DNA from 4 places in the Streptomyces sp. NPDC048659 genome. Region 2 is predicted to be linked to each of the others. Evidence: riboswitches for the same ligand, from Rfam matches in the RefSeq annotation. Region 2 holds a riboswitch; each other region holds the start of a gene.
The links. A riboswitch is a leader RNA that binds a small molecule or an ion and turns the genes downstream of it on or off. The one in region 2 is predicted to bind cyclic di-AMP.

Region 1 (5,626 bases), on a different contig from region 2:
CGTGCCGCAGCGGCTCGGGGGTGATCTCGACGAGCCGGGCGGCGAGCCGGACGGCCGGCTCGTGGGTGAGCCCGCCGAACATGACGTGGCTCATCCGGTCGAGCTGGCCGCGCGCCGCCTCGTTCAGGACGGGGTGGTTGTAGCCGTGGATCGCCGACCACCAGGAGGACATGCCGTCGATCAGCTCGGCCCGCCCCTGGGCCGGTTCGGCGAGCCGGAGCCGCACCCCGGACGCGGAGTCCACGACCAGCGGCTCGACGCGCCCCGGCATGGGGCCGTACGGATGCCAGACGTGGGCCCGGTCCAGGGCCAGCAGTTCCTCGTTACGCATTCGGCGCGAGGTCCGTTCCGGCGCCTCGGCGGCGCACGGCCACCAGGTCGGTCCTGGCCTCGTTGGGGGCCGCGACGGGCTCCTGCGCCACGGCGGCACCGCCGCCACCGCACGGCCCGCAGCCGCCGCCCGCCCCGTGCGAACCGCAGCCGCCGCCACCGGCCTCCGCGTGCGAACCGCAGCCGCCCGCCGCGGCGGCCATCGCGGCCACCGCGTCCGCGCGGTGCGCCGGGAGCGTCGTCGTGCCCGCGCCCTCCACCTCGAAACCGGCGTCCGCGATCATGTCGAGATCGGCCTGGCCCGCCTGCCCCTCGCTGGTCAGGTAGTCGCCCAGGAAGATCGAGTTCGCGATGTGCAGGGCCAGCGGCTGCATCGAGCGCAGGTGCACCTCGCGCCCGCCCGCGATCCGCACCTCGACGTCCGGGCAGACGAACCGGACCATCGCGAGGATCCGCAGGCAGCGCTGCGGGGTGAGGTTCCACTCCTTGGCCAGCGGGGTGCCCTCGAAGGGGATCAGGAAGTTGACCGGCACCGAGTCCGAGTCCAGCTCGCGCAGCGCGAACACCACGTCGACCAGGTCCTCGTCGAGCTCGCCCATGCCCGCGATCAGGCCCGAGCAGGCCGAGAGGCCCGCCCCGTGCGCCTTCCGCACGGTGTCCACCCGGTCCGCGTAGGTGTGGGTGGAGGTGATCTCCCCGTACGTCGCCTCGGACGTGTTCAGGTTGTGGTTGTACGCGTCGGCGCCGGCCTCCCGCAGCCGCTCCGCCTGGCCGTCGGAGAGCAGGCCCAGGCAGGCGCAGACCTCCACGCCCTCGTTGTCCTGCTTGATGGCCTCGATGGTCCTGCCGACCCGCTCGACGTCCCGGTCCGTCGGGCCGCGCCCGCTCGCCACCAGGCAGACCCGCTTCGCGCCGCCCGCGACCCCGGCCGCCGCGGCCGCGGACGCCTCGTCGGGCTTCAGCCACGTGTACTTGAGGATGCCCGCCGTCGAACCGAGCCGCTGCGAACAGTACGAGCAGTCCTCGGGGCACAGGCCGGACTTCAGGTTGACCAGATAGTTGAGCTTCACCCGGCGCCCGAACCACTGCCGGCGCACCTTCCCGGCGGCGGCCACCACATCGAGCAGCTCGTCGTCGGAGGTCGCCAGGACGGCGAGCGCTTCTTCACGGGTCGGCGACTCGCGCCGCAGCCCCTTCTCCACCAGCGTGTTCAGCAGGTCCATAAGGGCTGATCCTGGCCTACCGCACACCTCTCGGCCAAGGAGGAAGTGAACAAACGACCCCGATCGAGGTGTGTGTATGGCCACACCCTGACCTCGGCCCGGGAGGGTTAGGGTCTGTGCGCTGCCTACAAAAGGATCCGTCATGCCGTCGTACCCCGAGCACCCGTCGGCGCCGCGCGGGGGACGCGACCCGCGCGAGGCCGCCTTCGACTGGACGGACACCGCCGCACGGCAGCGCGCGCGGGCCGGGCTGGTCCGCACGCTGCGCCCCCGCGCCGCCGAGTCCGGCCTCCTCGACCTCGCGGGCAACGACTACCTCGGCCTCACCCGGCGGCCCGAGATCACCGAGGCGGCGGCCGGGGCGGCCCGCCGCTGGGGCGCCGGCGCCACCGGCTCCCGGCTCGTCACCGGCTCCACCCGGCTGCACGAGACCCTGGAGCGCGAACTCGCCGCGTTCGGCGGCTTCGAGGCGGCCCTCGTCTTCTCCTCCGGCTACACCGCGAACCTGGCGGCGCTCACCGCGCTCTCCGTCCGGGACGGCCTCATCGTCTCGGACGCCGCCAACCACGCCTCCCTCGTGGACGGCTGCCGCCTGGCGCGCGCCGAGACGGCCGTCGTCCCGCACGCCGACCCGGAGGCCGTCGCCAAGACGCTGGGCGCCCACCCGGGCCGCCCGGCGCTGGTCGTCAGCGACTCCGTCTTCTCCGTGGACGGCGACCGGGCACCGCTCGGCGCGCTCGCCGAGGTCTGCCGGGCGCACGGCGCGGGCCTGGTCGTCGACGACGCCCACGGCTTCGGCGTGCTCGGCGAGGGCGGGCGCGGCGCGCTCCACGCGGCGGGCCTCGCGGGCGCCCCGGACGTCGTCGCCACGCTCACCCTGTCCAAGTCGCTGGGCAGCCAGGGCGGCGCGGTCCTCGGCCCGGCCCGGGTGATCGAGCACCTGGTCAACGCGGCCCGCACCTTCATCTTCGACACCGGTCTCGCCCCGGCGGCCGTCGGCGGCGCCCTGGCGAGCCTGCGGCTGATCGCCGCCGAGCCGGAGCTGGCCGCCCGGGCCCGGGAGGTGGCGGCCCGGCTGCACGCGCTGTTCACCGGCGCCGGCCTGACCGCCGCCCGGCCCGACGCGGCGGTGGTCTCGGTCCGGGCGCCGGGCCCGCAGCAGGCGCTGGCCTGGGCGGCGGACTGCCGGGAACGCGGGCTGGGTGTCGGCTGCTTCCGGCCGCCCTCGGTCCCCGACGGGATCTCCCGGCTCCGGCTGACCGCCCGCGCGGACCTGACGGACGCGCAGATCGAGCGGGCCGTCGGCATCGTCCTGGAGACCGCGCCGGAGGGCGCCGTGGACGGGGTGCGGGACCGGGACTGAGCGCCGGTCACACGTGCTTGTCCGGTCGCCCGTCGCACCGTTCACCGCATCGGGCGACAGATATCCGCATATCTTGGTGGATCGCCACCCAGGGCCGCGCGATCGGTGGCAGGCTGGCGCGCAGCGCAGACCGGGGTCCGGCCCGGTGGGAAAGGGGCGGCGTCGCCATGGCAGACCATCAGGAAGCAAGCGTGACGCTGCCGAGCGATCCCGCCTCGGTGTCGACCGCCCGGCGGTACGTCGTCGAGGTGCTCGGGTCCTGGGGGCTCGACGACGCCGACGGCATCACCGACACGGTACGGCTGATCGTCTCGGAGCTGGCGACCAACGCGGTCCAGCACACCTTCGGCCAGTCGCCGACCTTCACGGTGGACGTGCTCCTGGAGCGCGACGAGCAGTTGCGGATCGGGGTGACCGACAGCCATCCGCGCTGGCCGCAGCGGCTGCCCGCCGCCGTGCAGCAGGACAACGGGCGCGGCCTGGTGATCATCCGCTCGCTCGCGGCGGAGGCGGGCGGGCGGCTCTCGGTGACTCCCACCGAGGAGGGCGGCAAGACGGTGTGGATCCGGCTGCCCTGGCCGTCGGCGCACGCGGCCTGAAGCCGGGCGGACGGGCAGACGGGCGGCCAGCCGGCCGGACTGAAGGACTGAAGGCGGCCGGTGGGCGGGACCGGGCGCGGGAGGAGGGGACGGCGGCGCCACCGGGCGCTCCTCCCGCGCCGGCGTTCAGCGCGTCAGCGGACGCGTCCGTAGGAGATCTTCGAGCTCCAGATCTTGTCGAGCTTCACCCATGAGCCGGTCTTCGGCGAGTGCCAGATCTTGTTGTTACCCGCGTAGATTCCGACGTGGTACACGCTTCCGCCGGAATGGAAGAAGACCAGGTCCCCCTTCTGGCGGCCCGACGCGGCGATGTGCCGGGTCTTGTTGTACTGCTGCTGCGCGGTGCGGGGCAGCGTCTTGCCCGCCTTCTTGTACGAGTAGACCGTGAGCCCCGAGCAGTCGAAACGGCTCGGTCCCGAGGCTCCGTACCGGTAAGGCGATCCCTTCTTCGAGGCGGCGACGTCCAACGCCTTGGTGGCGTAGTTCGTCGCGGCCTGGGCCTCCGGCGCCGCTCCTGGGGCGAGCAGCGTGCCGCCGACGGCGGCGAGGGTGAGAGCCGAGACGGCTCCGGCCCGGGACAGCAGGGACGGGACATGAATCTGCGCAGTCATGCGCAACCCTTCGTCAGCCGCCTGTGAAGGATGACCTGTCGGGTTCGGGCAGGCGAAGATGCCCGGCCGCGGCTGCGGCTTCACCCCAAGGAACGTCCGCACACTGCGCGAACGTCCCGTACTGCTCGGGTCCTCCACTCCTGCCGATCCACTCCTGTCGACCAGGCGTCCGGGACGGCGGCAGGACTCGGCGTCCGCCCGGACCGCCCCGCCGTGGGTGGCGGGGGCTTGTCGTCGTCGAGGATCTTGACCCACGGACCGGGCGAAATCCGAGCTGAAACGGCGATATGTGAGGCTCCTCACGACTGAGCCGTACGGGTGGACAGTCGGGTTTCTGGATCTTCCGACGTTTCGGCGATGAGGCCCGCACCTGCGATGGAACGCCCGATTCCGCCAGATGTGTACTCCCGCTGCGCAACTCGCGTCCGCTCCATGCCGAGGTGTCCACTACGCCGAACGGGGGAGGTTTTCTGCGGTCGCCGTACCCCGGCCGGCCCTCGACACGACACGCGGGAGTGTCAACTCGCGGACTCCCCGGGGACGATGACCCGGCCGGACCGTCGCTCTCCGTCCAACACCCGTAGCGCACGCGCCAATGTGTCCGCGTGGACCTCGCTCTCGCCCCGCGTATGCATGAGCGTCAGGGCGTCGCGGAGCGCCGTCGCGCGCCCGACCAGGGCCTGGGCCGCGCGCAGCGCCCCATAGGTATGCGTGGATCTGGATGGATTGATCCGCCCCAGGAGGTCCAGGACTTCGAGGTAGGCGTCCACGAACTCGCCCTCGGCGCGGGTGAGCGCGGGCAGCGGCGGCTCCGGGGTCATGCCGGGCTCACCCCCTCCCGGTGCCGGCGGTCCGCGCCCGGCGCTCCACCACGTGGTCCACCAGGCCGTACGCGAGGGCGGCCGGGGCGTCCAGGACGGTGGTCCGGTCCAGGTCGGCGGCGGCCTCGGCGCGGGTCCGGCCGGTGTGCCCGGCCAGCAGGCCGGCCATCAGCTCGCGCTGGCGCAGCAGTTCCCGCGCGTGGATGTCCAGATCGCTGGGCTGCCCCCGCAACGGCTCCTCCAGGGCGGGCTCCTGGAGGACGATCCGGGCGCCCGGCAGGGCCAGCCGGCGCCCGGGGGTGCCGGCCGCGAGCAGGACGGCGGCGGGTCCGACGGCCTGGCCGAGGCAGGTGGTCTCCACCTCGCAGGCGAGCGCCCGCATCGTGTCGTACACCGCGGTCATGGCGCTGACCGAACCGCCGGGGGAGTTCAGGTAGAGGGAGACCGGCTGCTCGGGGGCCGCGTATTCGAGGTGGAGCAGCTGGGCGATGACGTCGTTGGCGGAGATCTCGTCGATCGGGGTGCCGAGGAGGACGATGCGGCCCTCCAGCAGCTTGGAGTAGGGGTCGAGGGTGCGGGTGCCGTAGCCGGTGCGCTCGGTGAACTCGGGAAGGACGTGGCGGGCCTCGTGCATGGCGTACTCCTCTGTCTGTAAAAAATGTACAGGACGTACAGGCCG
Region 2 (5,626 bases):
CCCACGCCCGCGCTGTCCCGCCGCACGATGCTCGCCGGTGCCGGGGCCGCCGCCCTGGCCGGCACCACGGCCGCCGTCGGCGCCGGAGCCACCCCCGCCGCCGCGGCTCCCGCGCCCGCCGGTGCCGCGGGGCACCGGGACCGTACGGTCGTCTTCCGCGACGTGCGGCCCTACGGCGCGGCGAAGGCGGTCGACCTGGTCGTCGTCGACGGGCGGGTGTCGGCCGGGCCCGCGCCGCGCGGAGCCAAGGTCGTGGACGGCGGCGGCCGGATCGCCCTGCCGTCGCTCGTGGACGCGCACATCCACCCGGACAAGACGACCTGGGGCGGCTCCTGGGTCTCCCGGCGGCCCGCCGACGGCATCGCCGACTACGTCGCCCAGGACGTGGAGCTGTTCCGCGCCCAGCGGCGGCCGGTCGCCGAGCGCGCGTACGGCCTGATGTCCCACGCCGTGGCGCGCGGCACCCGGGCGATGCGCGCCCACGCCGACGTGGCCCCGGCCTACGGCCTGGCCGGGGTCGAGGGGCTGGCCGAGGCGCGGAAGCGGCTGCGGCACGCGCTGGACGTGCAGATCGTGGCGTTCCCGCAGCACGGCGTCGTACGGACCCCGGGAACGGCGGCGCTCCTGGAGAAGGCGGCCCGGGCCGGGCTCGTGGACATGATCGGCGGCATCGACCCGATCGGCTTCGACAACGCCCTGGACGAACAGCTCGACCTCGTCTTCGGCATCGCCGACCGCCACGGCGTCGGCGTGGACATCCACCTGCACGACCAGGGCGAGCGGGGCATCCGGGCCATGCGTGGCATCATCGAGCGCACCCGCGCGCTCTCCCTCGCGGGCAAGGTCACGGTCAGCCACGTGTTCTGCCTGCCCGCCCTGTCCGACCGCGAGCTCGGCGCGATCGCGGCCGACCTGGGCGCCCAGGACATCGCCCTCACCACCGTCGCCCCGTCCGACTCGCTGGTGCTGCCGATCGCGCGGCTGCGCGAGCACGGCGTACGGGTCGGGCTCGGCTCCGACGGGGTCCGCGACTCCTGGAGCCCGTTCGGCAACGCGGACATGATGCACCGCGCGCACCTGCTGGGCTGGGTGACCGACGTCCGCCTCGACGAGGAGCTGGCGGACTGCTACGGCGTGGCCGCCGACGGCGGCGCCGACGTCATGGGCCTGCCCCACGCCGACCTGCGGCCCGGTTCGCCGGCCGACTTCGTCCTCGTACGGGGCGAGTGCCTGCCGCAGGTCGTGGTGGACATGCCGCGCCGGGACCTCGTCGTGCACGGCGGCGTCGTGGTGGCCCGCGACGGGGAGTTCCTGGCCTGACGGGGAGTCCCCCCCTCACGGCCTTCCCGTCAGCGCCTCACCGTCACGGCCTCCCCCTTACGGCCTCCCCCTTACGGCTTCCCCCCTTACGGCCTCCCCGTCAGGGCGTCGTAGCGGACCCCCGTCAGCTCCTCCGACGCGGTCCACAGGCGTTCGCCGGAGGCGTCGTCCAGCGTCCAGCGGGCCCGCCAGGACCGGACGGGCGCGCCGCGCCAGCCCAGCCTCGGGCCGATGAAGGCGTCGGGGCGCACACCGGGGGCGGTGGCCGCGTACAGGGTGGGCAGGGCGCCGGTGGCGGCGGGCTGCGCGATGACCCGGTTGCCCAGCTCCATCAGCCGCTCGGCGGCCTTGCGGCCTTCCTGGCGGGGCCCGGCGGTCTGGAGGTTGGTGGCGGCGTAGCCGGGGTGGGCGGCGGCGGCCACGACGCCGGACCCGGCGGCGTCGAGGCGGCGGGCCAGCTCGTGAATGAAGAGGAGGTTCGCCGTCTTGGAGCGCCCGTACGCGATCCAGCGGCGGTAGCCGCGTTCCGCGTTGAGGTCGTCGTGGTCCAGGTCCGCCAGGGCGTGGAAGCCGCTGGAGAGGCTGACGACCCGGGCGTCGGGGGTGCGCAGCAGCAGGGGCATGAGGAGCCCGGTGAGCGCGAAGTGGCCGAGGTGGTTCACCCCGAACTGGGTCTCGAAGCCGTCGGTGGTGCGGCCCTGCGGGAGGGCCATCACCCCGGCGTTGTTGATCAGCAGGTCGAGCCGGTCGGAGCGCTCCGCGAAGGCGGCCGCGAAGGCCCGTACGGAGGCGAGGTCGCCCAGGTCGAGCCGGGCGAACTCCGCCTCCGCGTGCGGGACTTCGGTGCGCAGCCGGTCGCGGGCCGCTTCGCCCCGGGCACTGCTGCGGCAGGCGAGCACGACGTGCGCGCCGGCGCGGGCCAGTTCGCGGGCGGTGACGTAGCCGATGCCGCTGTTGGCCCCGGTGACCACCGCGGTGCGGCCCCGCTGGTCGGGGATGTTCCTCGCGTTCCAGCCCGTCATACGAGCGCTCCTTCCGGCCGTGACGCCCCCATGATGCCCCGGCCGCCGCGAGGAGGGGGGGTCAGTAGGCGCCGAAGACGTTGTCGATCGAGCCGTAGCGGTCGGCGGCGTAGTTGCAGGCGGCGGTGATGTTGGCGACCGGGTCGTAGAGGTCGTAGGCGGTGCCGGGGACGTGGTAAGCCTGGAAGGTGGGCTCGATCACCTGGAGCAGGCCCTTGGAGGGGGTGCCGGCGGCGGCGTTGGAGTCCCAGTCGTTCAGGGCGAGCGGGTTGCCCGAGGACTCGCGCATGATGTTGCGGTAGATGCCGTCGTAGCTGCCCGGGATGCCGTTGCGGCCCATGATGTCGAGGGCCTCCCGGATCCAGCCGTCCAGGTCGTCCGTGTACGAGACGGCCGAGGTCGCCGCCGATGTCGCCGCCGCCGCCGAGGAGACCGACGTGGCGGACCGGGCGGACGGCGCCGCGGGGGTCTTCGCCGCCGCCTGGACCACCTCGGTGGAGACCGCGGGCGCGACCGCCGGGCGAGCGGTGGCCGCGGCTCCGCCGCCGGTGGCAGCGGTCGCGGCGCCGAGGGAGAGGCGCAGGCCGGGGTGGATGAGGCCGGGGTCGGCGCCGACGGCGGCGCGGTTGTCGCGGTAGAGCTGCTTCCAGCCGCCGCTCAGCTGGTGCTGGCGGGCGATCTTCGAGAGCGAGTCCCCCGCGACGACCGAGTAGGTGGCCTTCCCGCCCTGCTGAACCGTTGCGATCTTTCCGATCGCGACGACCTGTGCGGCCTGCGTGGTCTGCGTGGTCTGGACGGCCTGCACGGCCGGCGCCGTCCGGGCCGTCTGGGCTATCTGGGCTGTCTGGGCTGCCTGGGCCGTCAGCGCCGCCTGCGGGGTCGCGGCGGCGGCTCCGGTCGCCGCGGCGAGCGGCAGGACGAGTGCGGCGCCGCCGGTGATGCCGACGACGGCCAGGCCGCGGGCGAGCGGGGTGTTCTTGGGGCGGCGGTGCTTCCCGGGTCCACGCATGGCGAGAGTCCTCTCCTTCGCCTGCGAGGTGAGCTGTCGGGTTCGGGCAGGAGCTGCCCGGCCGCACGGCTGCGCGGCTTCACCCCGAGCCGCCCCGGACACGGGGCGGCGGCGAACCTTGGGTCCCCCGCTCCTGCCGTTCTCGGGTGGGTGAGTGTGGTGCCCGGGCGGCGGCAGGATTCGGCGTTCCACCCGGATGACGGGTGACCGTAGGCGAATCCGAAGAGCCGGAACAAGGGCCTGATTCGCAAAAGCAAGCAGATCTTTTAGGAGGCCGGACCGGGGTGATCACGGCCCGGTGATCCAACTCGCCAACTCTTCTCCGGGCGCCCGCCCCTGACACCGCGCCAGGGCGCGAGGAATTCGGCCCGCCGTGACTCAGATCACCGAGGAATACTTAAACGGATATGTCCGGATCCATTTAGTTTGGGGTGGTGAGGCGGGCGGCTTTGGTCCGCACGACGAGCGCGGGCGGACCACACGACTGGCGGTCCGCTTCCGCGGCGGGATGATGGAGAAGCCGGCTGCGGGGCGGAGGAGGGACACGGTCTGGATGAGCGCGGCGGACTTCCCTGCCGGCCCGGACCCGGCGGACGGCGATCTCGCCCCGGAGCCGGGCGGCCCGTTCGACGTGCTCGGCGTCGCCGCCGTCCTCCTCGACGAGGACGGCCGGATCGTCCTGTGGGGCCCCCGGGCGGAAGAGCTCTTCGGCCATCCCACGGCCGAGGCCCTGGGTCGCGACGCCGTCGCGCTGCTGGTGGCGGAGCGGCACCGGGAGCCGGTGCGGTCCCTGATCGCGCGCGTGGCCTCGGGCGGCGGGCCCCGGGCCGGGGTCTTCCCCGTACGGCACAGGGACGGGCGCACGGTCCCGGTCGAGTTCCGCGCCACGCGCCTCCAGGACGAGCGGGGCAGGCCGTACGTCCTCGGGCTCGCCGCGGACCGGGCCGCCGCCCGCCGGGCGGAGCGGGACCTGTCGCTGTCCTCGCTGCTGGTCGGCCACTCCCCCATCGGGCTCGCCGTGGTCGATCACGGCCTCCGTTTCGTCCTGGTCAATCCGGCGCTGGAGCGCATCGACGGCCGGCCCGCCGCCGCGCACCTGGGCCGGACCGTCACGGAGGCGGTCGACTCGCCGGACGCCGAGGCGCTGGCGGCGGCGCTCGGCGAGGTCCTGCGGACGGGCGAGCCCGTCCGCTCCCTCACCGTGCGGGGCGTGCGCGGGCCCGGTGGCGAGGAGCGGGTGTGGTCGGTCTCGCTCTACCGGCTGGAGACGCCGGAGCGCCGGGTCATGGGCGCAGCCGCCTCGGTCAGCGACATCACCGAGCAGCACGCCGCGGCCAGGACCGCGGCCCGGGCCCGGCGCCGCCTCGCGGTCATCGCGGACGCCTCGGAGCGGGTGGGCACCACCCTCGACCTGGACCTGACCGCGCACGAGCTGGCGGACCTCGTGGTGCCCGAGTTCGCCGACATCGCGGCCGTGGACGTCCTGGAGGACATCCTCACCCAGCCCGGACCCGCCCGGACCTCGGGCCCGGCCGTGTTCCGGGCCCTCGCGGTCACGGCCGCGTACCCCACCCCGGCGCAGGAGGCCGCCGACCCGGTGGGCGAGCCCGCCCGCTACGGCGCCGAGCGGCTGGTCACCCAGTGCGCCCGCACCGGCCGCCCGGTCCTCGTGCGGCACGTCACCGACGCCGACCTGCCGCGGATCGCCAGCGGAGAGGCCACCGCCGCGCTGCTGCGCCGCGCGGGCATCCACTCCTACCTCGCCGTCCCGCTGCGCGCCCGAGGCGTCGTGCTCGGCGTCCTGGACCTGAAGCGGGCCAGGAACTCGGTGCCCTTCGACGAGGACGACGTGCTGCTGGCCGGGGAGCTGGCCGCCCGCGCGGCCGTCGCCATCGACAACGCGCGCTGGTACCGGCACCAGAGCCAGGCCGCCCTGGCCCTCCAGCGGCACCTGCTGCCGCACGGCCCGCCCCGGCTCAACGGCCTCGACGTGGCCTACCGCTACCAGCCCGCGTCGGAGTCGGTCGAGGTCGGCGGCGACTGGTTCGACGCGATCCCGCTGCCCGACGGCAAGACGGCGCTCGTCGTCGGCGACGTCATGGGCAGCGGCATCAACGCGGCCGCGACCATGGGCCAGTTCCGTACCGCGGCCCGCACCCTCGCCTCGCTCGGCCTCGCGCCCGCCGTCGTCCTGGAGCACCTGGACCGCACCGCCGCCGAGCTGGACGAGGCGATGGCCACCTGCGTGTGCGCCGTGTACGACCCGTACAGCGGG
Region 3 (5,626 bases), on a different contig from region 2:
CGGGCGCTCGGCGCGGGCGACTTCACCCTGGCCACCTGGGTGCGCTTCCGGCAGTCCGCCAACACCAGCCCGGTGCTCGCCTGGGCGTACGGGGTCGGCACCGCCGAACGCCAGCTGTGGATCCGCGCGATGTCCCAGGAGAACAAGGTCGTCGCGCACGTCCAGACCGACCGGGGCATCACCAGCCTGGAGGCCGTCGCCCCGGCCGGGACGGTCTTCGGCGACGACACCTGGCGGCACGTGGTGCTGCGCCGCCAGGGCGGGACGCTGACCCTGTCGGTCGGCGACGGCACCGCGCTGACCGCCGTGGCGAGCGGCCCCGTCGCCGGCTCGCTGACCGTCGAGGACGGCTTCGACGTGCGCGGCCTCCGGCTCGGCGGGCGCCCCGACAGCACCGGGGCGGACAAGGACCGGCTGACCGGCGCGCTGGACGAGTTCACGCTGGTCCGGCGGGCCCTGTCGGACACGGAGATCACCACCGTGACCGGGCCGCTGCCGGACGGCGGCGCCACCGCGGTCCGGCTCGCCTTCGACCGGCTGACCGCGAAGGGGGTGTACGCCCGGCTGTGACGGAGCCTTGGGGGCGGCGGGTTAGTGTCGGGACCATGTCCGACCGACCCGCCGCCCCCGAGCTCTTCACCTGGGAGTTCGCCACCGATCCGTACCCCGCGTACGCCTGGCTGCGCGAGCACGCGCCGGTGCACCGGGCGACGCTGCCCAGCGGCGTGGAGGCATGGCTGGTGACCCGGTACGCCGACGCCCGGCAGGCGCTGGCCGACCAGCGGCTGTCGAAGAACCCGGCGCACCACGACGAGCCGGCGCACGCCAAGGGCAAGACGGGCATCCCCGGCGAGCGCAAGGCCGAGCTGATGACCCACCTGCTCAACATCGACCCGCCGGACCACACCCGGCTGCGGCGGCTGGTGTCGAAGGCGTTCACCCCCCGCCGGGTCGCGGAGTTCGCGCCCCGGGTGCAGGAGCTCACCGACCGCCTCATCGACGGCTTCGCGGAGAGGGGGAGCGCGGACCTCATCCACGAGTTCGCCTTCCCGCTCCCCATCTACGCCATCTGCGACCTGCTCGGCGTGCCCGAGGAGGACCAGGACGACTTCCGGGACTGGGCCGGGATGATGATCCGGCACGGCGGCGGGCCGCGCGGCGGGGTGGCCCGCTCGGTGAAGAAGATGCGCGGCTATCTGCTGGAGCTCATCCACAAGAAGCGCGCGGACCCGGGCGACGACCTGATCTCGGGGCTCATCAAGGCGTCCGACCACGGCGAGCACCTCACCGAGAACGAGGCCGCCGCGATGGCCTTCATCCTTCTCTTCGCGGGCTTCGAGACCACCGTCAACCTCATCGGCAACGGCGTGTACGCGCTGCTGCGCGAGCCGGGGGAGCGGGCGCGGCTCCAGGAGTCGCTCGCGGCGGGGGAGACCGGGCTCCTGGAGACGGGCATCGAGGAGCTGCTGCGCTACGACGGGCCGGTCGAGATGGCGACCTGGCGGTTCGCCACCGAGGCGCTGACCCTGGGCGGCCAGGAGATCCCGGCGGGCGACCCGGTCCTGGTGGTGCTGGCCGCCGCCGACCGCGACCCGGCGCGCTTCGAGGAGCCGGACACGCTGGATCTGGCGCGCCGCGACAACCAGCACCTCGGCTACGGGCACGGCATCCACTACTGCCTGGGGGCGCCGCTGGCCCGCCTCGAAGGGCAGACGGCGCTGGCGACGCTGCTGACTCGCCTGCCGGACCTGCGACTTGGGGCCGATCCGGCGGAACTGCGGTGGCGCGGCGGCCTGATCATGCGTGGCCTGCGCACGCTTCCGGTGGAGTTCAGCGCTTCCCACAAAGCCGCGCGGGACTGAGCCCCGGGGCGGTCCTTCCCGACGGGCTTTCCGGTGGGCTTCCCGGCAAGCTTTCTGACGGACCGTCAGGAATGTGATCTTCGCGTGATCTCCGCTGCATCGACTTGTGACTCACGTTCGAATGCCGCTACGTTCACCGGCAGTCTCAGCAGTCACGCGAAAGGCAGTCCGTATGCGCTCCGGGAACGGACGACACCGCAGACCCCGTCAGGCCCCCGCCATCGTCGTCGCGGCGGGTGTCACCGGCTCGGCCATCGCCCTGCCGCTGCTCGCGGCCGGCTCCGCCGCCGCCGCGGACGCCCCGACCTGGGACCGGGTCGCCGAGTGCGAGTCGGGCGGCGCGTGGAGCGCCAACTTCGGCAACGGGCTCTACGGCGGCCTCCAGTTCACCCAGGAGGGCTGGGAGCGGCACGGCGGTCTCGCCTACGCGCCGAGCGCCGACCTCGCCAGCCGCGCGCAGCAGATCGCGATCGCGGACCGCGCCTTCGCCGCGGGCGACCCCCAGTGGGACACCTGCGCGCCGATCGCGGGCCTGACGAAGGACGGCCGCAAGCCCGCCGTGAACCCCGGGCCCGCCGCCAAGCCGAAGAGCTCCACCGGACCGGTCGCCGAGTCCAACCGGACCGACGGCACCCCGGCCGGCTCCGGGGGCAGCACCACCACCCCGGCCTCCCCGGTGACCCCGGCCACGCCCTCGGGGGGCACCACGACCCCGCCGGCGACCCCGGGCACCCCCGACGGCTCGGCGACCCCGGACCCGACCGGCACGCCGGGCACGCCGGACCCGACCGGTACGCCGGACCCGACCGGCACCCCCGTGACCCCGGGCACCCCGGGCACGGCCGACCCGACGGATCCGGCCACCCCCGGCTCCGGCAAGCACCGGGGTGACGCCGCCTCGGAGGAATCGGGCAATACGGACGTGACGCCCGAATCCGGGCGCCACGCGGCCCCGGCTGACGGATCGACGGACGGTACGGCCGTCGGCGGCCAGGGCGCGGAGAGCGCCGTCGCGGGGAGCAAGACGGTCAATTCCGGCAATGCGCCCAAGGTTGACGAATACACCGTCAGGCCGGGTGACAGTCTGTCGGACATCGCACAGGAGAACGCGCTGCCCGGCGGCTGGACCGCCCTCTACGACGCCAACAAGAAGACGGTCGGCGCCGACCCGGACCTCATCCTCCCTGGTCAGAGCCTTGAGTTGACGCCTGGAAAGACGGCGGCGGCGGAGTAGTCCGTACCTGAATGTCCGTTATGAGTAAGTGAGACATGGGTCTCTCTTGCCGAACTGGCGTGTCACGTCCGCAAACTTTGCTGAGGTCGCCCCTCACCTGCGAAAACACCCCGCACCGGGGAGCAAGTAGGGGCGATTTCACCGGGTTGATGGTCTTTGAACTTCCGCCGGGTCTATGTCTACGGTCATCACCGCTCGCCACCGCGGGCCCCGTCGACCGGTACGCCGAATCCTGCCGCCGACCGACGGGAAGTCGTCGCTGTCAAGCGCCGAAGGCAGGAGCGGGGGACCCAAGGTAAGTGCCGGCCCCGGCCGTTGAGACAGACGGCCGACGACCGGCTTGGGGTGAAGCCGCGTGCAAGGACACGCGGCCGGGCAACTCACTCGCCCGAACCCGACAGCTCACCTCGTAGGCGTCGGTGAGGAGAATTCCCATGCTGTTTTCCGGCAACAAGGGCAAGCACCGCCGCCCCTCCAAGGCCACCCGCGTCGCCACGCTCGTCGGCGTCACCGGTGTCGCCGTCGCCGCCCCGCTGATGACCGCGGGCACCGCCTCGGCCGCCACCGCCTCCGAGTGGGACCGCGTCGCCCAGTGCGAGTCCGGCGGCAACTGGTCCATCAACACCGGCAACGGCTACTACGGCGGCCTGCAGTTCTCGGCCTCCACCTGGGCCGCGTACGGCGGCACCGCCTACGCCTCGACCGCCAACCAGGCGTCGAAGTCCCAGCAGATCGCCATCGCCGAGAAGGTCCTCGCGGGCCAGGGCAAGGGCGCGTGGCCGAGCTGCGGCGTGGGCCTCTCCAACGCCTCGTACAACGGCGGCTCCGCGTCGACGGGCTCCTCCAGCTCGTCCTCCTCCTCTTCTTCCTCTTCTTCCTCCTCGTCGTCGTCGAAGCGCTCCACCGAGCAGCCGACGACCCGCAGCGAGCAGCGCCAGGCGCCGAAGCCCGCGCAGAAGAAGACCGAGTCCAAGAAGACCGTCACCACGCCCACCGGCAAGACGGTCAAGAAGGGCGACGGCGAGTACAAGGTCGTCGCCGGCGACACCCTCAGCAAGATCGCCCAGGCGCACGGCGTCAAGGGCGGCTGGGCCAAGCTCTTCGAGCTCAACAAGGGCGTCGTCGAGAACGCCGACCTGATCTACCCGGGCCAGCAGCTCCACCTGAAGTGAGCCTGACGACCCACCCGCGGTGACCACCCCGGTCCGGAGCGCCCTTCCCCCGTGCGCTCCGGTCCGGGGTTTCCCCGTCCCAGGCCCTTACCGGTGAGTAGTAAGGGGTCTTTCGTCCCTAGATGAGTGCCGTTGGGACCTTTTTCGTCCCAGGGGGCGGGCGTCCGGCTGGCCGGAGCGCCAGAGCCGGTTAGGCTCTTGTCGCAAGGCGAAACGAGACCTTGCACCACCGCGTCACACCCAGCGTCACATCCCAGAAGGAGATGCTCGTGCCGTCCATCGACGTCGTCGTAGCCCGGGAAATCCTGGACTCCCGAGGCAACCCCACGGTCGAGGTCGAGGTCGGCCTCGACGACGGCAGCACCGGCCGTGCTGCCGTTCCGTCCGGTGCCTCCACCGGTGCCTTCGAGGCCCTTGAGCTCCGTGACGGCGACCCCAACCGTTACCAGGGCAAGGGTGTCGAGAAGGCCGTCCTCGCGGTCATCGAGCAGATCGGCCCGGAGCTCGTCGGCTACGACGCCACCGAGCAGCGCCTGATCGACCAGGCCATGTTCGACCTGGACGCCACCCCGGACAAGTCCTCGCTCGGCGCCAACGCCATCCTCGGCGTCTCCCTCGCCGTCGCGCACGCCGCCTCCGAGGCGTCCGACCTGCCGCTCTTCCGCTACCTGGGCGGCCCGAACGCGCACCTGCTGCCCGTTCCGATGATGAACATCCTCAACGGTGGGTCGCACGCCGACTCCAACGTGGACATCCAGGAGTTCATGATCGCCCCGATCGGCGCGGAGTCCTTCTCCGAGGCGCTGCGCTGGGGCACCGAGGTCTACCACACCCTCAAGTCCGTCCTGAAGACCAAGGGCCTCTCCACCGGTCTCGGCGACGAGGGCGGCTTCGCCCCGAACCTGGACTCCAACCGCGCCGCGCTCGACCTCATCCTCGAGGCCATCAAGCAGGCCGGCTACGTCCCCGGCAAGGACATCGCGCTCGCGCTCGACTGCGCCGCCTCCGAGTTCTACAAGGACGGCAAGTACGAGTTCGAGGGCAAGTCCCGCTCGGCCGCCGAGATGACCGAGTACTACGAGGAGCTCGTCGCCGCGTACCCGCTGGTCTCCATCGAGGACCCGCTGTTCGAGGACGACTGGGCCGGCTGGAAGGTCATCACCGACAAGCTCGGCGCCAAGGTGCAGCTCGTCGGCGACGACCTCTTCGTCACCAACCCCGAGCGCCTCGCCCGCGGCATCGAGGAGGGCTCCGCGAACGCCCTCCTGGTCAAGGTCAACCAGATCGGCTCGCTGACCGAGACCCTCGACGCCGTCGAGCTCGCCCAGCGCAGCGGCTTCAAGTGCATGATGTCGCAC
Region 4 (5,626 bases), on a different contig from region 2:
CGAGCAGGTGTCGATGCGCATGTTCCGGCGCGCGGACGCGCCCGCCCTCGGCCCCGAGGACCACGCCTGCCAGACGGACGGCATGATCGGCCTGGGCTGCGGCGCCCGCTCGTACACCTCGCGGCTGCACTACTCCTTCGACTACGCGGTGGGCACCCGCGAGATCCGCTCGATCATCGACGCGTACACGGAGGCGCCGGACTTCTCGCGCGCCGAGGTGGGCCGCCGCACCGACCCGGACGAGGCCCGCCGCCGCCATCTGCTCCAGTCGCTGCTCCAGGCCCGGGGCATGGAGACCGCCGACTACGCGGCCCGCTTCGGCGGCGCGCCCGAGGCCGACTTCCCGGCCGAGCTGGCCCGCTTCGAGGCCCGGGGCTGGCTGGACGCGGACGCCCCGGCCGGGCTGCTCCGGCTCTCCCCCGAGGGCCTGGCGTACTCGGACGGGCTGGGCCCCGAGCTGTTCTCCCCGGCGGTGCGGGCGGCGATGGCCGCGTACGAGGCGAAGTAGCGGAGCCCGGAATGGATCTGACCCTGCTCTACCGGGGCCCGCTGGCCTCCTGCGACTACGACTGCCCGTACTGCCCCTTCGCCAAGCGCCGGGACAGCCGCGAGGCGCTGACGGCGGACCGGGCGGCGCTGGAGCGCTTCACCGGCTGGGCGGCGGAGCGGACGGAGGACCGGCTGCGGATCCTGTTCACGCCCTGGGGCGAGGGCCTGACGCGGTCGTGGTACCGGCGGGCGCTGGTCGGGCTGTCCCGGCTGCCGCACGTGGAGCGGGTCGCGATCCAGACCAATCTGAGCTGCCGCACGGAGTGGCTGGCCGAGGCCGACCCGGACACGGTGGCCCTGTGGTGCACCTACCACCCGGGCCAGACCCCGTACGAGCGGTTCCTCGGCAAGTGCCGGGCGCTCGCCGAGCGGGGGATCCGGTTCAGCGTCGGGATCGTCGGCCTGCCGGAGCACCTGGGCGCCGCGCGGCGGCTGCGGGCCGAGCTGCCGCCCGAGGTCTATCTGTGGGTGAACGCGGCGGACGGCCACACCTACACCGACGAGGAGGCCGGGGACTGGACGGTCCTCGACCCCCTCTTCCCTTACAGCAGGCGGCCGCACCGGTCGGCCGGGCTGCCCTGCCGCACCGGCGAGTCGGTCGTCTCGGTCGACGGCGACGGGACGGTGCGGCGCTGCCACTTCGTCAAGGCCGAGCTGGGCAACCTGTACGACGGCTCGTACCGGGCCGCGCTGCGCCCCCGCCCCTGCCCGCTCGGCGTCTGCGACTGCCACATCGGCTACGTCCACCTGGAGACGCTGCCGCTGTACGACGTGTTCGCCGGCGGGGTCCTGGAGCGGATCCCGGCCGGCCCGCCCTGGGCGCGGATCCCGGCCGGCCCGCCGGGGGTGCCTACAGGGGCATGAGGTCGGGGCGCTTGGCCTCGACGTGGTCGCCGGAGCTCTCGCCGCGCAGCCTGCGCCCGATCCACGGGACCAGGTACTCCTTGGCCCAGTGGATGTCGTCCTTGCGGACCTCCAGGGTGCCGCGCGGCGGCTGCGGCGGCCACGCCTGGTCCGGGTCGGCCGGCACCGGCAGGCCGAGGACCTGGGCGGCGCGCAGCGCGACCCGGGTGTGCCCCTCCGCCGACAGGTGGAGCCGGTCGTCGTCCCAGGCGCGCCGGTCCTGGACCGACCGCAGCGACCACAGGTCGAGCACCGGGCAGTCGTAGCGGTCCGCGATGGCCCGCACGTGCGCGGTGTAGGTGGCGATCTTCCCGCGCAGGTGCTTGAGGACCGGCACGTCGCGGGTGTCGAAGCCGGTCGTCACCATCACGGTGCCGACGGCGGAGGTCAGGTCCGCGACGGCGCGCTCGAAGCGCTCGGCGACGTCGTCGGGGTCGGTGCCGGGGCGGATGATGTCGTTGCCGCCGGCGCAGAAGGTCACCAGGTCGGGGGCGAGTTCCTTCGCCCTCGGGACCTGCTCCGCGACGATCTGGTCCAGAAGGCGCCCCCGCACCGCCAGGTTGGCGTAGCGGAAGGCGTCGTTCTCCGGCAGCTGGTCCGCGAGCAGGACCGCGAACCGGTCCGCCCAGCCGACGTACGTCCCGTCGGGGCCGGGGTCGCCGACGCCCTCCGTGAAGCTGTCACCGATCGCCGCGTACGACCCGAATGCGTTCTTGTCTGGTGTTCTCGAATCGTCTGCCACGGGAGCACATCTTTCCTTCACCGATGTGACCTACGCGACCGTAAGGAGGGGTTGACGGCGGGTGACATATGCCACCGATAAAGATTCTCCCAAGTCGGAATAGCCCGGAGGCCCGGCACGTGGGTGCCGGGCCTCCGGGTGGAATCCGTGGTGCGGGGCGGGTCAGACGCCGACGCCGTGCCGGCGCAGGACGGCCAGCGGGTCGATGTCGGAGCCGTACTCCGGCCCGGTGCGGATCTCGAAGTGCAGGTGCGGGCCGGTGACGTTGCCGGTCGCGCCGGAGAGGCCGATCTGCTGGCCGCCGCTGACGGTCTGGCCGGCGGAGACGGACAGCGAGGAGAGGTGGCCGTACTGGGAGAAGGTGCCGTCGGCGTGCTGGATGACGACCTGGTTGCCGTAGGCGCCGCCCCAGCCGGCGGAGTAGACGGTGCCGGGGCCGACCGCGCGGACGGTGGTGCCGGTGGAGGCGATGAAGTCGACACCGGTGTGGTAGCCGGAGGACCACATGGAGCCGGAGGCGCGGTACGGGGTGGAGACGCCGCCGCCCGCGATGGGGGTGACCCAGCCGGAGGAGGAGGTCTGGCCCGTCCCGGACGACGAAGAGGAAGACGACGAGGACGAGGACGACGACGAGGCGGCCGACGTGGCGGGGCGCTCGGTGCCGCGCGTGGCGCGGGTGTCCTCGCCGCCGCTCTTCGTGGTGCGCTCGGGGGCCGCCTTCGGCGCGGGCGCCGCCTTGGCGGTGGTCTTCGCGGGGTTCTTGGCGCCGAGGGTGAGCTTCATGCCGGGGAGGATCAGCGAGGGGTCCTCGCCGACGACCTGGCTGTTGTCGCGGTAGAGCTTCTGCCAGCCGCCGGCCAGCCGGTGCTCGGCGGCGATCTTCGACAGGTAGTCGCCGCGGACGACGGTGTACGCCTTCGGCGCGGCCGCGGCGGGCGCGGCGGCCGGGGCCTGGGCGGGGGTCTTGGCGGCGACGGCGACGGCGACGGCCTGCGGGGCCTTCGCGGCCGGGGCGGCCTGCTCGGCGGCGTGGGCGCCGGTCGCTCCGATCAGCGGCAGGGCGACGACGGCGCCGCCGGTGCCGGCGGCGACGAACCCGCGGGTGATCGGATTGGCCTTGGGACGGCGGTGCTTACCCTTCGCGGGCATGGCGGATTCCTCTCCGTCGCCTGCGAGGTGAGCTGTCGGGTTCGGACTGGAGCTGTCCGGCCGCGCTGTCGCGTGGCTTCACCCCGAGCCGTCCTTGAGGGGCCGGCGTACTACCTGGGTCCCCCGCTCCTGCCTGGTACGGGTGATGGGGATTCCGGTCGGCGGCAGGATTGGGCGGTCCGTCCGGATTGAGCGCGACGCTAGACGAGGCGGCGGGGCCCTAACAAGCCGCGCTTTTCAGGAATGTGCGTACGGACAGCTTTTACGGCCGGAATCGCGGTCACCCTCCGTGGATGACGGTCCCTCGATTTCCCTTTCCACAAGGGAATTCGGAAAGGTTGCCCCGCCACGGTCCGTCACGTGTATGACGCTGCTCACGCACCGGAGACCATCTCCCCCGCTATCAGGGCGCGTTATGCCTTAAGTCCTAATTCGGACAGATCGCGCATTCCCGTCAGAGGGGGTGCGGTCCGGGTCTCTCACCTGGATGATTGCCTCAGGAACCGATCTCACGACCAGGAGCTTCCGTGACCCACGCGACGACCGAGCCCGAGCTGACCGGCGTACGTAACTTCCGCGACCTCGGCGGGCTGCCGACGGTGGACGGCCGGAGCGTGCGCGCCGGGCGCCTCTTCCGCAGCGGTCACCTGGCGCACGCCACGGCGGAGGACGCGGAGTTCCTCGCCGCCCTCGGGCTGCACACCGTCTTCGACTTCCGCAACGAGGCCGACCGGCGGATGGAGGGCGCGGACGTCGAGCTGCCGGGCGTGCGGAACGTGAACATACCGCTCAACGACCCGGCCGACGGCAAGGAGTTCTGGAAGCTGGTGCAGACCGGCGACCTGACGCAGCTCGCCGGGATCCTGGGCGACGGCAAGGCGGCGGCCCGGATGTCCGAGTCGTACCAGAAGATGATCGTGGAGCGGACGGCGGAGCACAGCCGGATCCTGCACGACATGGCCGAGGAGAGCGTCCCGGCCCTGATGCACTGTGCCGCCGGCAAGGACCGGGCCGGGCTGTCGATCGCGATCACGCTGCTCGCCCTGGGCGTGGAGCGCGAGGCGATCGAGGCGGACTACGTGAAGTCGAACGAGCCGCACCGCCGCTACAAGGTGCGGCGCGAGTCCGAGGCCGCGGACGCGATGTCCCCGGAGGTGATGGAGCTGCTGAGCCCCCTCTTCGACGCGCGCGTCGAGTACCTGCGGGCCGCCTTCGCGACCATCGAGGAGACCTGGGGCTCGGTGGAGAACTACCTGTCCGAGGGGCTGCGGCTGGCCCCGGAGACCCGGGACCGGCTGCGCGAGCGGCTGCTCGCCGAGGCGTAGCCCCCGCTCGCCCGCCCCTCGCCTACTGCTTGCCGCCCATCGCGAACAGCAGGTAGAGGAAGCCGGCGAAGAGGTGACCGGCGATGAGGTAGGCGAACAGGCGGAGCACCAGCCCCTTGGGGAACTTGCCGTTGCCCCGCTCCTCGCCGGTGTCCGGTACGGAGTGCGCAGGAAGCTCGGACATGTCGGTCCTTTCCACGGTCGGGTACACGCTCGGATACGGGGGGGTCAGCGGCGGTGCGGGGTGCCGTCGCCGAGGCACAGCTCGGCGACGGGACTCTGCATCAGGGTGTGGACGAAGAGCAGCTCGGCCCCGGCGCGGGTGGCGGCGCCGATCCGGTGCGGGACGAGCGAGTCGAAGTGCGCGCTGTCCCCGGGATCGAGGACGTGCACGGCGTCGCCGAGCGCGAGGCGCACCCGGCCCTCCAGGACGTGGATCCACTCCTCGCCGGGGTGGACCCGCACGATGTCGGCCCGGGTGGCGTAGGGCACGTGGACCCGCAGGCACTGGAGGGCGCGCCCGGCGCCGCCGGCCTGGCGGTAGACCCAGCCGTCGGCCTCGACCGGGTCGGAGCGTCCGGCGCGGACGACGGGGTCGTGTCCGGGCGGGGTCTCCCCCAGCAGCTCCGAGACCGTCGTACCGTAGATACGGGACAGGGCGAGCAGCATCGGCAGCGAGGGCTGCCGGTTCCCCGTCTCCAGGCGGGACAGGTGGGCGGGCGAGAGCCCGGCCCGCTGGGCCGCGGCCTCCAGGGTGAGCCCCCGGCGGCGGCGCAGGGCCCGCAGCTGCGGGGCGACGTCCGGCAGGAGGTCGGGGGCGGCGAGGTCCGGGGAGGCTTCCCCGGGGACGTGGTCCATGCGTCCATTGCGCCAGCTTCGTGCCTCTGAGGCAAGTTTCTTGCCCCAGAGGCAAAAACCGTCCGGGCCCTCCCCGGCCCCGTTCCGGTCAGCGCTGGGC

Region 1: linked by a shared signal. The riboswitch ahead of AB0C99_RS09035 (C40 family peptidase) and the one ahead of AB0C99_RS29160 (LysM peptidoglycan-binding domain-containing protein) in region 2 are both predicted to bind cyclic di-AMP.
Region 3: linked by a shared signal. The riboswitch ahead of AB0C99_RS22445 (transglycosylase family protein) and the one ahead of AB0C99_RS29160 (LysM peptidoglycan-binding domain-containing protein) in region 2 are both predicted to bind cyclic di-AMP.
Region 4: linked by a shared signal. The riboswitch ahead of AB0C99_RS14765 (LysM peptidoglycan-binding domain-containing M23 family metallopeptidase) and the one ahead of AB0C99_RS29160 (LysM peptidoglycan-binding domain-containing protein) in region 2 are both predicted to bind cyclic di-AMP.

Annotation. Positions count from the first base shown of each region.
Region 1 is NZ_JBEZHM010000008.1:122,120-127,745, reverse strand. Features, by position in the region: gene AB0C99_RS09055 (adenosylmethionine--8-amino-7-oxononanoate transaminase) at 1-331, opposite strand, end outside; gene bioB (biotin synthase BioB) at 324-1,553, opposite strand; gene AB0C99_RS09045 (8-amino-7-oxononanoate synthase) at 1,696-2,916, shown strand; gene AB0C99_RS09040 (ATP-binding protein) at 3,084-3,515, shown strand; gene AB0C99_RS09035 (C40 family peptidase) at 3,650-4,126, opposite strand; cyclic di-AMP (ydaO/yuaA leader) riboswitch at 4,130-4,329, opposite strand; gene AB0C99_RS09030 (hypothetical protein) at 4,645-4,947, opposite strand; gene AB0C99_RS09025 (ATP-dependent Clp protease proteolytic subunit) at 4,955-5,581, opposite strand.
Region 2 is NZ_JBEZHM010000047.1:24,201-29,826, reverse strand. Features, by position in the region: gene AB0C99_RS29170 (amidohydrolase family protein) at 1-1,320, shown strand, start outside; gene AB0C99_RS29165 (oxidoreductase) at 1,407-2,342, opposite strand; gene AB0C99_RS29160 (LysM peptidoglycan-binding domain-containing protein) at 2,404-3,351, opposite strand; cyclic di-AMP (ydaO/yuaA leader) riboswitch at 3,357-3,514, opposite strand; gene AB0C99_RS29155 (SpoIIE family protein phosphatase) at 3,905-5,626, shown strand, end outside.
Region 3 is NZ_JBEZHM010000029.1:83,188-88,813, reverse strand. Features, by position in the region: gene AB0C99_RS22460 (LamG-like jellyroll fold domain-containing protein) at 1-570, shown strand, start outside; gene AB0C99_RS22455 (cytochrome P450) at 606-1,862, shown strand; gene AB0C99_RS22450 (transglycosylase family protein) at 2,035-3,096, shown strand; cyclic di-AMP (ydaO/yuaA leader) riboswitch at 3,354-3,527, shown strand; gene AB0C99_RS22445 (transglycosylase family protein) at 3,531-4,268, shown strand; gene eno (phosphopyruvate hydratase) at 4,532-5,626, shown strand, end outside.
Region 4 is NZ_JBEZHM010000016.1:3,294-8,919, forward strand. Features, by position in the region: gene AB0C99_RS14750 (STM4012 family radical SAM protein) at 1-508, shown strand, start outside; gene AB0C99_RS14755 (STM4011 family radical SAM protein) at 520-1,413, shown strand; gene AB0C99_RS14760 (SGNH/GDSL hydrolase family protein) at 1,400-2,194, opposite strand; gene AB0C99_RS14765 (LysM peptidoglycan-binding domain-containing M23 family metallopeptidase) at 2,357-3,343, opposite strand; cyclic di-AMP (ydaO/yuaA leader) riboswitch at 3,348-3,498, opposite strand; gene AB0C99_RS14770 (tyrosine-protein phosphatase) at 3,871-4,668, shown strand; gene AB0C99_RS14775 (DUF6126 family protein) at 4,691-4,852, opposite strand; gene AB0C99_RS14780 (helix-turn-helix domain-containing protein) at 4,897-5,526, opposite strand; gene AB0C99_RS14785 (aspartate aminotransferase family protein) at 5,615-5,626, opposite strand, start outside.